2 regions of the Anoxybacillus sp. P3H1B genome follow, and region 1 is predicted to be linked to the other one. Evidence: riboswitches for the same ligand, from Rfam matches in the RefSeq annotation. Region 1 holds a riboswitch; the other holds the start of a gene.
What was found. Region 1 has a riboswitch for cobalamin ahead of AT864_RS07825 (ribonucleoside-diphosphate reductase subunit alpha). Riboswitches for the same ligand answer to the same signal wherever they lie in the genome.
Positions count from the first base shown of each region.

Region 2: it holds a riboswitch for cobalamin, as region 1 does, so the genes downstream of both, AT864_RS00940 (ABC transporter substrate-binding protein) here and AT864_RS07825 (ribonucleoside-diphosphate reductase subunit alpha) in region 1, are expected to answer to the same signal.

Region 1 covers NZ_LPUG01000012.1:95,618-103,417, reverse strand. The annotation lists gene AT864_RS07835 (carbon starvation CstA family protein) at 1-1,013, opposite strand, end outside; gene AT864_RS07830 (hypothetical protein) at 1,333-1,794, shown strand; cobalamin riboswitch at 1,941-2,137, shown strand; gene AT864_RS07825 (ribonucleoside-diphosphate reductase subunit alpha) at 2,262-4,502, shown strand; gene AT864_RS07820 (ribonucleotide-diphosphate reductase subunit beta) at 4,520-5,560, shown strand; gene AT864_RS07810 (TerC family protein) at 5,778-6,467, opposite strand; gene AT864_RS07805 (YkvA family protein) at 6,487-6,759, opposite strand; gene AT864_RS07800 (flavodoxin) at 7,000-7,449, opposite strand; gene AT864_RS18670 (hypothetical protein) at 7,430-7,489, shown strand; gene AT864_RS07795 (VOC family protein) at 7,752-7,800, opposite strand, start outside.
Region 2 covers NZ_LPUG01000009.1:121,405-129,204, reverse strand. The annotation lists gene AT864_RS00950 (ABC transporter ATP-binding protein) at 1-1,152, opposite strand, end outside; gene AT864_RS00945 (PH domain-containing protein) at 1,546-2,160, shown strand; cobalamin riboswitch at 2,375-2,589, shown strand; gene AT864_RS00940 (ABC transporter substrate-binding protein) at 2,726-3,691, shown strand; gene AT864_RS00935 (iron ABC transporter permease) at 3,657-4,709, shown strand; gene AT864_RS00930 (adenosylcobinamide amidohydrolase) at 4,712-6,196, shown strand; gene cbiB (adenosylcobinamide-phosphate synthase CbiB) at 6,214-7,146, shown strand; gene cobD (threonine-phosphate decarboxylase CobD) at 7,121-7,800, shown strand, end outside.

The DNA of each region.
Region 1 (7,800 bases):
ACAGCTCCGCACGCAATGGTGATAAATAAAAATGGGAATAAATTTCCTGAAAATACAGGTCCTGTTCCATCCACGAATTTGGTCACAGCAGGCATTTGCAAATCAGGTGCAACAACAAGAATACCAAGCGCTAGACCAACGATCGTTCCGATTTTAAGAAAAGTGCTTAAATAATCGCGCGGCGCTAGCAATAGCCATACAGGCAACGCCGAAGCCACAAATCCATAAGCAATCATTAAAAGAGCAATTGTCTCCCCTTTAAATGTAAACATATTGGCTAATGTCGGATGTTCAGCCACATGCTGTCCCGCAATAAGGGAAACAATCAGCAGAACAAAACCGATCAATGAAGCTTCCCCTACGCGGCCTGGCCGCAGATAGCGCATGTAAATTCCCATAAAAATCGCAATCGGAATCGTTGCCGCAATGGTAAACATTCCCCACGGGCTTCCTACAAGCGCTTTCACAACCACCAACGCTAACACGGCTAATAAAATAATCATGATACCTAAAATCCCAAGCATAGCAACAAGCCCTGTGAAGGAGCCCATTTCTTCTTTAATCATTTCACCAAGTGACTTTCCGTTGCGGCGCATTGAAGCAAACAAAATGACAAAATCCTGTACCGCACCTGCTAGTACCACACCGACTACAATCCAAAGCGTGCCCGGCAAATATCCCATCTGTGATGCCAAAATAGGGCCAACAAGCGGGCCAGCTCCTGCAATAGCAGCAAAATGATGTCCGAATAACACCCATTTATTCGTCGGCACATAGTCTTTTCCATCATTCATCACTTCAGCTGGTGTTTTGCGATTATCATCCAGCTCAAATACTTTCTGCGCAATAAATTTGCTATAAAAACGATAAGCCACTGCATATACACACACCGCTGCCACAATGAGCCAAATCGCATTAATCGTTTCGCCGCGGTGCAGAGCCAATACCGCAAAGCCAATGGCTCCAATGATCGAAATCAATCCCCAAATCACGATTGATTTAACCGCTTTCAAAATCCTCTCCCCCTTTGCACTAAAAAATTATACTCTACTCACAGCGATTATACTAACTATTCTGAAAAGTTACCCAAATATTTTCTTAACATGAACAAAACTAGACATAACATGTCAAATTACACACCTAACATGCACCATTTTCAAATTCCCGATCTCAATAGGAACAAAATGTATATTTTCAATAAAATGTAATTATATAAACTGTAAAAAGCGGAAATGATAAAAATAAGGCAGGGCTCTTTTTCTATATACGAGGCGATATAGGATATAGTCGATGATCAACAAATAAAATCCATTAGTAAAGGGTTAAGAAAACGTGAAAGCAATTGAACGGTTGTTATGGAGTATTGCTTTACCAGGATTCGGACAGCTTTTGAATCAAAAGTATTTCAAAGGAACCATCTTTATTTTATTAGAATTTATTGTAAACTCTCAATCCCGATTTAATGAAGCCATTCGCCTGAGCTTTTTGGGAAAAACAATCGAAGCAACCCAAGTCATTGATTTTCAATGGCTTATGTTTTATCCGTGTTTGTATTTTTTTGCAATGTGGGATGCTTATAAAGATGCTGACGGTGGTCGCTCTCCTTACGCTTTTCTTCCATTCGTTTTTTCAGCTTATTTTGTCACAGTTGGACTGATGTACTCTTCCCGCGTTACCATCTTCGGCATTTTTTTTGGACCAATTTGGCTGCCAATGCTCTCAGTTATTCCTGGTGTGCTCACCGGTTTACTGATTCGCTCGCTGCTTATTAAATTTCTCCCACTTCAAAAATAAACGCGCCGATCGAGCGCGTTTTTTATTTTTCCACTTCAGAAATATTATAGTTGAATTTTCCATTGATTTATTATATGATGATACCAGTGCAACTAACAAACACAATATATTGTATCGAAGAATAAAAACAAAAACTATATATAGTAGAACAAACCACAAGTAAAGGTGTCCCTTAGGACTTAATAGGGAATCTGGTGTAAATCCAGAACTGCCCCCGCAACTGTATGTGCGGACGAAATGGAAGCTCCACTGTATACGAAAGCTTATACGGCGCGTATACGGGAAGGATCCAAAGTAGGAAGAAGCACAAGTCAGGAGACCTGCCTTGCTTGTTTCGTTTCACATTCTTCGGGGAGGGAGAAGATGAAGCGATGGTTTAAGAAGGGAAGTTTTATTCCTTTTTATACTATCGTTTCATCCACTCAATCCGGAGTGGATTTTTTTATTGGAAAGAGGAGGAGCCGATAATGACGTTTACTTTTCAAACCGTTTCTCAAGAAGAATTGATTGCCTGGATTCATGATCTTACAAATGAATTTCCTCATCTAGACACATCCGAATATATCAAGCGTGTGCTTCGCATGATTCAAAACAAAGACACTGCGTCCTTCGAACAAATGGCAAATGATTGCATTCTTGAGGGACTTTCATATATTAGCGAAGCAGAACCAGACTGGACCTTTGTTTGCGCCCGCATTTATTTACAGAAGCTTTATCACGAAGCAGCTCAAAATCGCGGTTATCATCCAAAAGAACGCTACGGTGATTTTTACGAGCTGGTCGCTTCTCTCGTTTCCAAGGGAGTTTACAACCATTCTTTGCTTGATGATTATGAAAAAGAAGAAATTAAAGAGATTGGAGCGATCATCAATCCAGAAAAAGACAAGCTATTTACCTATATCGGTCTCCGCACGCTTGCAGATCGCTATCTTGCCCGTGATTATGAAAGAAATTTATATGAACTGCCGCAAGAGCGCTTTCTCATCATCGCGATGACATTGATGGCCAAAGAGCCAAAAACGCAGCGACTTGCCTTTATCCGAGAAGCATACTGGGCATTAAGCAATTTATATATGACGGTTGCCACTCCGACTTTAGCCAATGCAGGAAAAAACTATGGTCAGCTATCAAGCTGCTTTATCGATACGATTGATGACAGCCTGCAAGGTATTTACGACAGCAATACCGATATTGCTAACCTTTCCAAGGCAGGGGGCGGCATTGGCGTCTATCTCGGAAAGATTCGCAGCCGCGGCAGCGATATTAAAGGATTTAAAGGGATTTCATCCGGCGTGATTCCATGGATGAAGCAATTGAATAACACCGCTGTCAGCGTCGATCAGCTTGGCCAAAGAAAAGGAGCCATCTCTGTCTACTTAGACGTGTGGCATAAAGATATTTTTGCTTTTTTAGATGCCAAATTAAACAATGGCGATGAACGGATGAGGACACACGATTTATTCACAGGCGTTTGCATCCCTGATTTATTTATGGAGCAAGTAGAAAAACGCGGAGATTGGTATTTATTTGATCCACACGAAATACGACAAATCATGGGATTCAGTCTAGAAGACTTTTATGATGAAGAAAAAGGGGACGGCAGTTTTCGTCAAAAATATTGGGAATGCGTTCAAGAAAAGCGCCTTTCAAAAGAGAGAGTTCCAGCTATTGAAATTATGAAAAGCATTATGCGCAGCCAGCTAGAATCAGGCACACCATTTATGTTTTATCGCGATGAAGTGAATCGAAAAAATCCGAACTCACATCTCGGCATGATTTATTGTAGCAACCTTTGCACTGAAATTGCCCAAAATCAAAGCCCGACCGTGATGGAAAAACAATATGTAAAAGATGGGAAAATCATCATTGAAAAAATCCCTGGCGATTTTGTCGTCTGCAACCTATCATCGATCAATTTAGCTAAAGCCGTTATGGACGATGTGCTTGAACGGCTCGTCCCTATTCAAATGCGCATGCTTGATAACGTGATTGACTTAAACCAAATCCCTGTTTTGCAGGCACAGTTGACAAATCAAAAATATCGGGCTGTCGGACTAGGCACATTTGGATGGCATCATTTGCTCGCTTTAAAAGGCATTCGCTGGGAATCAGAAGAGGCCGTTTATTATGCGGACGAGCTTTATGAACAAATTGCTTATCTCACTATTCAAGCAAGCATGGAGCTTGCTCAAGAAAAAGGCAGTTACCCAGCGTTTTCTGGATCTGATTGGCAGACAGGGGCCTATTTCGATAAACGTGGCTACAACACTTCCAAATGGATTCATCTGAAAGAAAACGTAGCTAAACATGGAATGCGCAACGGCTATGTGATGGCGATTGCTCCCAATGCTTCGACATCGATTATTGCCGGCAGTACCGCCAGCATTGATCCGATCTTTTTGAAGATGTATGCCGAAGAAAAAAAAGATTATAAGATTCCAGTTACAGCGCCAGACTTAAACGAAAAAACAACTTGGTACTATAAATCAGCCTATCATATTGACCAGTATTGGAGCATTCAACAAAACGCGATGCGACAGCGCCATATTGACCAATCCATCTCATTCAATTTTTACGTAATGAACACCATTAAAGCAAAGGATTTATTAGCCCTTCATCTTGCCGCTTGGAAATCCGGTTTAAAAACAACCTATTATGTTCGTTCAACATCAAGCAACATTGAAGAATGTGAATCATGCGCAAGTTAATATAAGGAGGAGTTATGATGACATCTGCTTTAACGAAACGAATCATTATGGACCCTGAAGCGCCCAACCGTTCCACGCGAATCATCAACGGACGATGCTCGAATGTGCTCAATTGGGACGATATTGCCTATCCTTGGGCATATGCTAAATATAAACGAATGCTCGCCAATTTTTGGACACCATTTGAAATTAATATGTCCCAAGATGTCAAGCAATTTCCATTATTAACCGCACGTGAACAGGATGCTTTTTTAAAAATTATCGGCCTGCTAGCCTTACTTGACAGCATCCAAACAGATTATGCAGGAAAGGTTGCTGATTACATTACCGACTCAAGCATCAACGCGCTGATGATCATGCTGGCTCAACAGGAGGTCATTCATAATCATTCTTATTCTTACGTACTTTCTAGCCTCGTTCCAAAACAAAAGCAAGATGAGGTATTTGAATTTTGGCGAAATGAGCCTATATTGCGGAAAAGAAACGATTTTGTCACAAACGGATATAAAGAATTTGCCGAGCAGCCAAATGTAGAAAATTTATTAAAATCCATTGTCTATGATGTCATTTTAGAAGGCTTATTCTTCTATTCCGGCTTTGCTTTCTTTTATAACTTGGCACGCAATCAAAAAATGGTGGCCACAAGCACTATGATTAATTATATTAATCGCGATGAACATATCCATGTCGACTTATTCGCAAAAATATTCCAAGAGGTTCTGCGCGAATATCCAGAATATCGGACAGATGACTTAGCGGCATTTGTTCAGCAAACCTTTATTCAAGCGGCCGAATTAGAAATCGAATGGGCGAGCTTCATGATCGGCCATGATATTGAAGGCATTCATCTTGAGGATTTACATGATTACATTAAATTTTATGCGAATGTCCGCTGCCACCAGCTTGGCTTCGAGCGTCCATTTGAAGGCTATCGGACAAATCCGCTCCGCTGGATTAAAGCCTATGAAGAAGTAGATCTAGGCAAATCCGACTTTTTTGAACAAAAATCGCGACAATATACAAAAGTGAATGTCGATAATGGCTTCGATGAGCTCTAACAAAGCATCCGCCAATCATTCATGGCCGATGAGCCGGCAAACAAAATCCATTAAACATCCCGTCATTTCTATTTCTGCATCAGAAGGACTGAAAAACGCTTGGCAGACAAGAAACACAGCCGAACGCAAACACAAATCAAACCAAGGCGTTCACGAATAGACAAATAAAGCCTCCCTGCCGGATAAAAGCGTTTCGGCAACAGTCTAAAGCCGCCAATCATTGATTGGCGGCTTTAGCTTCCCCTTTATTATTTTCTTTTCCCTTTTTGATCATGCCAGCGCAAACGACTCCAGCAACGACAAGCAGCTCAAAACCATATTTAATCACAGGATTAGCAAAGTATCCTTTTAAAAACGGCTCATCAACAATCATCTTTGAAGCGGTCCACGCAAGAATGGCACCACCGATTGTAATAATGATTGGAAAACGCTCCACCCATTTCAAAATAAGGGTACTGCCCCACACAACGACTGGAACCGAAATGAGCAATCCCAAAACGACTAATAAAAAGCTACCATGCGCAGCTCCTGCTACTGCTAATACGTTGTCTAAACCCATTAACGCATCAGCGATAATAATGGTTCGAATCGCCTCCCACATGCTTTTCCCTGCCTGCACTTCATGCCCTTTTTCTTCCACCAATAGCTTATAGGCAATCCAGATGAGTAAAACTCCACCGACTAGCAGCAAACCTGGAATTTTTAATAACCATACAACAGCCAGGGTTGCCACGGCGCGAATGACAATCGCTCCAACCGTCCCCCATAGAATCGTTTGCTTTTGTTGCTGTTTTGGCAAATTGCGTGCCGCCAGCCCGATTACAATCGCATTATCTCCAGCTAATACTAAGTCGATAATGATAATAGATAAAAGAGCGGACCAAAACTCCATTGAAAATAACTCCATTTAGCATTTCCTCCTTCCATTACACTCCGTATTTACGCTTTAAGTGATGTGGCGATGCTTCTATCATTTTCTGCAAAATCCACATAAAAATTGCCACATCATCAAAAATACCAAAAATACCTAACCAATCAGGGAGCAGATCAAACGGAAAAACAAAGTAGGCAAATATGATCAGCACATATGTCATCTTTTTAGAAAGCGGTATTTCATGAGAACAAAAAAATCCAACTAAAAATGGGATCAAGCGATAAGTGTGAAAAAGCAATCTCGCTTTTTTCCAGGCTTTTCTCATTCTCTTCCTCCTTTCTTCATGTAATGAAAAAAGACCTTTACCGTTATGGTAAAGGCCTTCTATCAAAACAGACCTTTACCATCGTTCGGTAAAGGTCTTGCTAACAACATCACCGTTGCCAACAAAGCCGAGGGTATATGCCACCCTGAACTGACGACTTTGCTGTAAAAGCTACTCCCCTTTTACGCGCATTTTTCCTATATGCTTACACCCTTATAATAGTCGATTGGCTATAGACTGTCAATATGTACTTGGCTCAGTTAGCATTTTTTGGACAAATTGCTTGCCAAACTGTTTGCAACTCTCCCTTTCTTCACTAGTCGGTGCCAATTCAATCTTTAATCCTTCCAGCACAACAGCTGCCCCTAATTCCTGTAATTTTTCCACTAAAATATCAACCGCGGCTCCGTATTTTTCATAGCCGGAATCACACGAGCCAAATACAGCTGCTTTTTTTCCTGATAAATGAATGGAATCCATTTCATCATAAAAATCAAGAAAATCGTCCGGCAGCTCTCCATCTCCCCATGTATATGCTCCCAATAAAATGCCATCATACGCTTCCAGCTCATCTGCGCTCGCATCCAGCACCTCTTTTACCTCCACTTCTATTCCCTCTTCTTGAATTCCTTCTAAGATGGCATTTGCTATTTCCTCTGTATTTCCTGTCATGCTTGTATACACCATGATTACCTTCATCATGACAATCTCCTTTTCTAAAAACGAATGATAATCATTATCAATAATCATTCTATTTGATAAAGATTATCATTGTCAATTATATTTTTTTATTTCGGTTCAATGAAAATTCGTTTCCACAAAGTAAGGGAGGCTCTATCAATAAATCCATGCTGGTTTTCCGATATTCACTAACCGTTTCGATGATTCTTTCGGTTCATTAAAACGGCTTTCTTATAGCAATTTTTCAACCCGAACGCCTTAACAAAATAAAAAAGCAGGTAGCCTCTGCTTTTTTATTCCTATTTTCAACATCATGCTTTCTGGACTCTTAATTGAATTCGATTTCCAAACGGATCGACT
Region 2 (7,800 bases), on a different contig from region 1:
GCCGAGAAAAATGCTGCCGCTTGTCGGTGTATAATACCGCTCTAAGATGGAAAAGAACGTCGTTTTTCCTGAACCGCTCGGGCCGACGATCGCTGTCACTTTTCCCGGTTCAATCGTAAAGTTTACGTTCTTTAAAATCGGTTCACCGTTTTCATATGAAAACGATAAATGATTGACATGGATCGGTTCATCAATGCGAGCGACTTCTTCTCCAGACAGATAGTCTTCTTCCTGCTCGCGCAGCGTGGCTATGATGCGTTGTGTGGCTCCCATCGCTTTTTGCAATTGTGTAAAGAAAGTACTGAATGCAGCAAGCGGCATGACCATCTGGAAAAGATATAAAATGTAAGCAACGAGCCCTCCGGCCGTCATTGCCCCTGTAGAAACCCGATATCCGCCAAAGCCGAGAATGACAACAAGCAGAAGCATAAGCACAATTCCCATCAATGGCATGACCATGGCCTGAACTTTTGCTTCCTTCAATCCATAGCGAAATAAATGCGAAATGCCTTTTTTTCCTTTTTCATATTCAAGCTGTTCGGCATTGGATGATTTCACAAGGCGAATTTCTGACAGCACTTGTGTAATAAAAGCAGTAAATTGCGCCGTTTCATCCTGCAGCCTTTTAGAGTTTTTAAACATTTGTCTTCCTAACGGGATCATAATGCTAACGGCTAGTGGAAGCAGAATAAAGATAATCAACGTCATTTTCCAATCTAAGTACAGCAATAATGCGACAGAGCCGGTTATGGAAATAATGCCATTGAAAAAGTTGGCTGTATGCTCTGTAATTAATCCTTTCACAATAGCGGTATCATTTGTAATTCGGCTAACCGTTTCCCCTGTACGATGACGATCATAGTACGGAATGGTCAAATGCAGCAGCTTCTGCCATACTTGTTCTCTTAGTCTGGATACAACCGTTTCTCCTGTATAGTTAATCAAGTAGATGGAGAAGCCGCTAGCGATCGTTTGCGCAATAAAGGCGCCAACAAGCAAAATGATCGTCGTTTTATTTAATGATGAAACGGTGAAGCCATCGATCATTTTTTTCGTAAATAGCGGAATCGTTAAGCTGACGATGGAAGACGCCACGCTTAAGAATAGCGCAATAATCATGATCATTTTAGGCGGCTTCGTTGCTTGAATCATCCAGATAAACGAGCGCCAGTCTGCTTTTTCTTCTAATGATTGCTTTTGCACGATTTGATCACCACTCTTTTTGCTATGATTTTTATGCTGTCGTGTATGTATTGTACTTGATGTTTATGAACAGAATATGAACTTTGGGACATCATCATAAATATATTATAGCACTCGCATCGTCTCTTGATCCTGTGACAAGGCACGGAGGTTTCAGCGAAGAATGACGTTTATAAAAAGTTGTATTGGACAGTGTTCTATGATTTGCCTCCATCTGTTAAAAAAGGATTGTGCTTTTGAATCGGCTATAAATCCATTTTTTATTTTTTCTGTTTATCGGATCTGGAAAGCAAATGGATGGTATAATGGGATTGTAAGAAAAGAAAGGGGAGGAGATGCTGGATGTTTGGCAAAGTTGCTGCTGATGTTCTCGGATTAAGTGATATCGGCTCTGTCATTAAACCCGAAAATTATGATAAAGTGGACGCAGACGATTATGTGATGCATGAAGATGGAGAAAAGATTTATTTTTTGATTAAGTCCAAATCAGATGAATATTGCTTTACTAACCGAGCGCTTATTCATTTAGATGGGACGAGCGCGACAAGTAAAAAGCGAACGCTGCGCCGTTATGATTACTATAAGCATCCAATTGCCGGCGTATCGCTTGAGACGGCAGGCACGGTCGATTTAGATGTAGAGATTAAATTTACTATCGGATCGGAGCACTATTCGATTGATGTGCATAAAAAGCATCTGGAAGAAGTGAAAGATTTATATAAAGCACTTTTAAAAATTTCAGAAATTTGCCATGAAAATGAAACGACGCTCGACTTTGCGCGAAAAAGTCTCGATGTTGCCTCCTCCGTGCTAGGGCGTGTCGCCAGCACTCCAAACAGCATTGCTGAACAGTTTAAAGAGCTAAATCAAATCGCGTTCAACTGGCTTGTTGAGACTAAGAAGCAGTATACAGTGAAAGATTTTGGGGATGTATTTGAACGCTATATTAACAATTAATAGCGATCCAAACGACTCGAATGGCGATAAACTGCTGTTCGAGTCGTTTTTGCGGTAAGTCGGTGGATGTGCTTTCATCACGCCAATGCGTTAAAAAATGAGATCCGTATAAGTAGAGACGGGAAAAATGGCGAATTCCGTCATTTTTTTGTTGCCAAACAGCCTTTCGTCCTTTAATATTGTAACTGTCAATTGTTCGATTATTTTTTACAATTGTATATCGATGCAGAAGGGTGCCGAAGTGAGCGAATCGCTAATAGGCTTAATAGGGAATCTGGTGCGAATCCAGAACTGTCCCCGCAACTGTAAATGCTGACGAAATGAAATAACCACTGTGCGGTATTGATGGGCAAGCTGTTGGCCGCATGGGAAGGTTCAAAGTAGGATGAAGCATAAGTCAGTAGACCTGCCCTGACTGCTCGATGTTTCCAATCTTCGGGGGGTGAGATGGCGAAACGGCAAAAGGTGGTTATTATGCTGCCACAACTCTATGGTTTGTCGTTTCTTGCTCATTCCGTCCGGGATGGGCATTTTTTAATTTATATGTGCAGGAGGAGAAACCATGATGAAGCAACTGAGGTATTATACGTGGCTGCTTGTGTTGATGCTGACGTTCGGCCTTCTTGCCGCGTGCGGTAATCAAGAAACAGACAAATCCACTCATTCATCCAATGCGAAGCAAGAAGCAACAGCTGCTTTCCCGGTAACCGTTAAGGACGGATTAGGGGAAGAGGTCACGATTCAGTCCGAACCGAAAAAAATCGTTTCGTTAATTCCGAGCAATACGGAAATTGCCTATGAACTTGGTTTAGGAGAGAAAATTGTTGGAGTCAGTGATTTTGATAACTATCCGGAAGATGTAAAAAATAAAGAAAAAATTGGCGGCATGGAGTTTAACGTGGAGAAAATTATTTCACTCAAGCCTGATTTAGTGCTTGCCCACGCATCGAGTGCCCATAATTCGCGGGACGGCCTGCAGCAGCTGAAGGATGCGGGAATTACAGTGCTTGTTGTGAACGATGCCAAAACATTTGATGATGTTTACCATTCGATCCAATTAATTGGACAAGCAACAGGGACAACGAAAAAAGCCGATCAAATTGTTAACCAGATGAAATCAAAGCTTGAAGCCATCAAGGAAAAAGCAAAAAACGTGAAAAATCCGGTAAAAGTATGGGTGGAAGTGCAGCCGGCGCCACAAATTTATACAGCAGGAAAGGGAACATTTATCAATGACATGCTGCAAGCGATTTCAGCAGAAAACGTGGCTGGCGATCAAGAAGGATGGCCGATGTTTACGGAAGAAAAAGCGGTAGCGCTCAATCCGGATGTAATTGTTGTCACGTATGGAGACTATGTGAAAGATGCTGTAAAGCAAGTGATGGCACGACCGGCGTGGAAGGACGTTTCGGCGGTTAAAAATCAACGCGTATATGAGGTGAATTCTGATTTAGTCACAAGATCAGGCCCACGCCTTGTTGAAGGGGTAGAGGAACTTGCCAAAGTCATTTATCCGGAAATCTTTAAATAATATAATTGCCTACGTCATCGCTCTTACGGCGGTGGTCGTGTGCATGTTGTTAGGGATATCGATAGGCTCACTATCGATTCCCTTTTCGTCTATTATTGACATTTTTTTAGAGCAATGGTGGGGAATTGCGCCGTCCCCTGACATTCCTGATACGCTTGTGCAAATTGTGATGGCCATCCGCTTGCCGCGCGTTGTTTTGGCTTTTTTAGTCGGCGCTTCCCTTTCGTTGGCGGGAGCGGCGTTTCAAGGATTGCTAAAAAATCCATTGGCTGATCCTTATACGCTTGGAGTATCATCGGGCGCGTCAGTCGGAGCGGTCGTCGTTTTGTTCTTTCATCTGCAATTGCCGTGGTTTGGATCGTTTACATTACCGATCATGAGCATTGCGTTTGGATTGCTGACTCTTTTTCTCGTTTTGTTTTTTACTCGCGCCGTCGATCCGCGCATGTCAGTGGAAACGATCATTTTAACCGGAATTATTTTCAGCGCATTTTTCAGCGCGTTGATCTCGCTTATGATTGCGCTGACAGGAGAGGAACTGCGGCAAATTATTACTTGGTTGATGGGAAGCGTCGCGATGCGAAGCTGGAAATATGTTGTCATGATGCTTCCGTTTTTTATAATAGGATGTTTGCTGTTATTAGTGAATCACCGCGAGTTAAACGCTTTTGCCTTTGGTGAAGAGGCAGCTGCTCACATAGGTGTCCATGTTGCCAAGCGCAAGCTGGTCATTTTAATCGGCGCTTCCTTATTAACAGGGGCGGCTGTTGCTGTGTCGGGGGCGATTGGCTTTGTGGGCTTGGTCGTTCCTCATATGATTCGTCTTGTTGCGGGACCGAATCATCGCTTGCTTTTACCGCTATCGCTTTTATACGGGGGCGCTTTTTTAGTGCTAGCCGATTTAGCGGCGCGAACCATGATTTCACCGAGTGAATTGCCGATCGGCATCATTACTTCGTTAATTGGCGCACCTTTGTTTGCGGGGTTATTTTTAAATAGAATGAAAAGGAAGACGTGAAAATGATGTTAAACGTTCATGATGTTTCCTATCAATACGGAGAAAAAGCGGTGTTGCAGAACATTACCTTCACTGTGGAACAAGGACAGTTTTTTGGAATTTTAGGACCTAACGGCAGCGGCAAAACAACATTATTAAAGCTGTTAAGCAGAGAGCTTTCTTTACAAAAGGGGACCATTACACTGAACGCCGTCCCGCTTGCTTCCTTTTCGTCAAAAGAACTGGCGCGCCTTGTCGCTGTTCTCCCGCAAAGCGCCGATTCAGCATTTGGCTATACTGTCAAAGAAACGGTAGAGTTAGGACGCTATGCCCATCAAACAGGGTTATTTCCAACATGGACAGAGGAGGATGAACAGGCGGTAGCCGAAGCGCTTGAACAAGTGGGGATGGCACATAAAGAACAGGAAACCATCGACCGTTTAAGCGGTGGAGAAAGGCAGCGCGTCTATTTAGCAAGAGCGCTTGCCCAAAAGCCGAGCTTGCTTTTTCTCGATGAACCGACCAACCACATGGATATTGCCCAACAAATCAAACTGCTAGATCAATTAAAAAAATGGACAGAAGAAAATCAGTTAACGGTTGTAGCCATTTTTCATGATATGAATCTAGCTAGCTTATATTGTGACCGGCTTTTGTTGCTTCATGAAGGAAAGATGGCGGGACTCGGCGAACCAAGCGATATGATTGAAGAAAAACAATTAGAAACCGTATTTCAAGCGTCTGTGCGGCGTCAAGCGCATCCCGTTGTGTCCAAGCCGCTTCTCACGTTTGTTCCTCAGACCTATTCCGATACGAGGCAACAGAACGATTCCTTAAGTGCGTTAACGATTGCTCAAGACGGCGAACAGATTGTCATTACCACACCGCAGCCTTTTAAAGTGCTGTCATCGGCTGTGGTTGGCGCTGGTTTTCAATGGGCTACACACTTTGTGAATAGACATGTGCCGAAGCATTATCGCTGTGATGATCCAGAGACAGAAATGAAGCAATATTTACAATCCCATTCTTTTGCCGTGCATCGTACCATTGGCATGATGACCGCTGTCTATTTAGAGGATGCCGTATGGATAAAGAGCAGCGAAGAGGAAGTGCCATTATTCGTGATGGTGACCGCGGGCGTTGGAAATGCGGTGGATGCTGCAAAAGCGTGGGAAAAAAGGGAGACAGCGGAAGGAATCGGTACGATTAACGTATTTATTTTTATTGATGGCCAATTAAATGAGACAGCATTTGTACAGGCCATGATGACGACAACGGAAGCGAAAGTGAAAGCGTTATATGATGCACACGTACTTGATCCGGAAACACATACGCTGGCTACTGGCACATCCACTGATTGCATTGCCATTGCCTCATCACAAACAGGACGCTTGTTTGAGTATGCTGGAACGGCTACGCCGCTTGGCAAAGCGATTGGCCGTTTTGTGTATGAGGCGACAACGGAAGCGTTGCGCAAATATAAAAAACGGAGAGGCGATGGGAAGTGACCTATCATTTGCTCGCAATGGCTTTAGCGGTCGTCATTGATTTTTTCATCGGTGACCCGCGTTGGTTGCCGCACCCGGTGCGCGGAATGGGCCGATTGATTGCCTGGCTGGATCATCGGCTGAATCGTGGACGAATGCGGCGGGTAAAAGGGATCGTAACGATTGGAATCGTTGTTGCAGTGGTCTATGGAATCAGTTCGATCATCATATATGAAAGCTACCGCGTTTCCGTTGTATTTGGCGTCGTAATCGAAGCTTTGCTTATGTTTACGACGATTGCCGCCAAAAGTTTAAAAGAGGCAGCGTGGAATGTGATGATTCCGCTTGAACAAGGAGATATAGAAAAGGCAAGAAACGAGCTAAGCATGATTGTTGGCCGCGATACGGAAACGCTGAATGAGCCGGAAATTGTTAGAGCTTGTGTCGAAACGGTGGCTGAAAATACGAGCGATGGAATTACGGCACCGCTTTTTTATGCGCTTGTCGGCGGCGGAGCATTGGCTTTAGTTTATCGCGCTGTTAATACGTGCGATTCTATGCTTGGCTATAAAAATGAGAAATATGGCGATTTTGGCTGGGCATCTGCACGGCTAGATGATGTATTAAATTACATACCAGCTAGGTTGACGGGAATTGTGATGGTGCTTGGAAATAGCCGGCACATTCGCGGCTGCCTTCGTCTGGTGTTGCGCGATGCCCGCAAGCACCCAAGCCCGAATAGCGGTTGGGGCGAAGCTGCCATGGCTGCCTTGTTGGGCGTACAGCTAGGAGGAACCAACACGTATCAAGGCGTCATCTCGCAACGTCCGAAAATAGGAGAGGCGCTGGTTGAGCTGAAAAAAGAGCACATTCGCCAAGCTGTTCATGTGATGTTTCGAACGGTTGTCGTATTTCTTGCACTGCTTTCGTTAGGAGGGATGATCGTTGAAGCTGCCGGCACATGGGGCTAATCCGCAACAATTATATCAAAGCGTCGGTCTCTCTATTCCGGATGAATGGATTGATTTTAGTGTCAATACCAATCCGTTCCCCCTTCCTCTTGCTGTCTGGCCTACACAAACAGAGTTTTATCAATGGGCAATGGAATATCCAGATCCGTCAGCTTCAGAATTGAAGCGCTATCTTGCACGTATGGAGCAGCTCGATGTTCAGCAAATACTGCTTGGGAACGGCGCTTCACAATGTATTGATCTCCTAGCGCAATTATTTTCCGGGAAACGAATCGGCATTGCGGAACCGACATTTTCTGAATATCGCCTCGCTTGTCTTGCCCGCGGCTGTGAGATTGTTTCCATCATGGCTGATGAAGCAAGCCAATGGATGTACAAGCAAGAGGACTGGCTTAAGCTGATCGAACAGACCGATGTTATTTTCTTATGCCAGCCTAATAATCCGACTGGGATCGTGATGGAGCCGCAACAGCTCCGTTGGCTGTTGGAAAAAGCGGAGCAAAAACGGACGGTTGTCGTGATTGATGAGGCGTTTATTCCATTTTGCGAACCTTCTTTTACCGCTATAAAATGGCTAGATTTTTTTCCGCGTCTGATCGTGCTTCGTTCTTTAACAAAAATGTATCATTTAGCGGGGGTACGTGTGGGCTATAT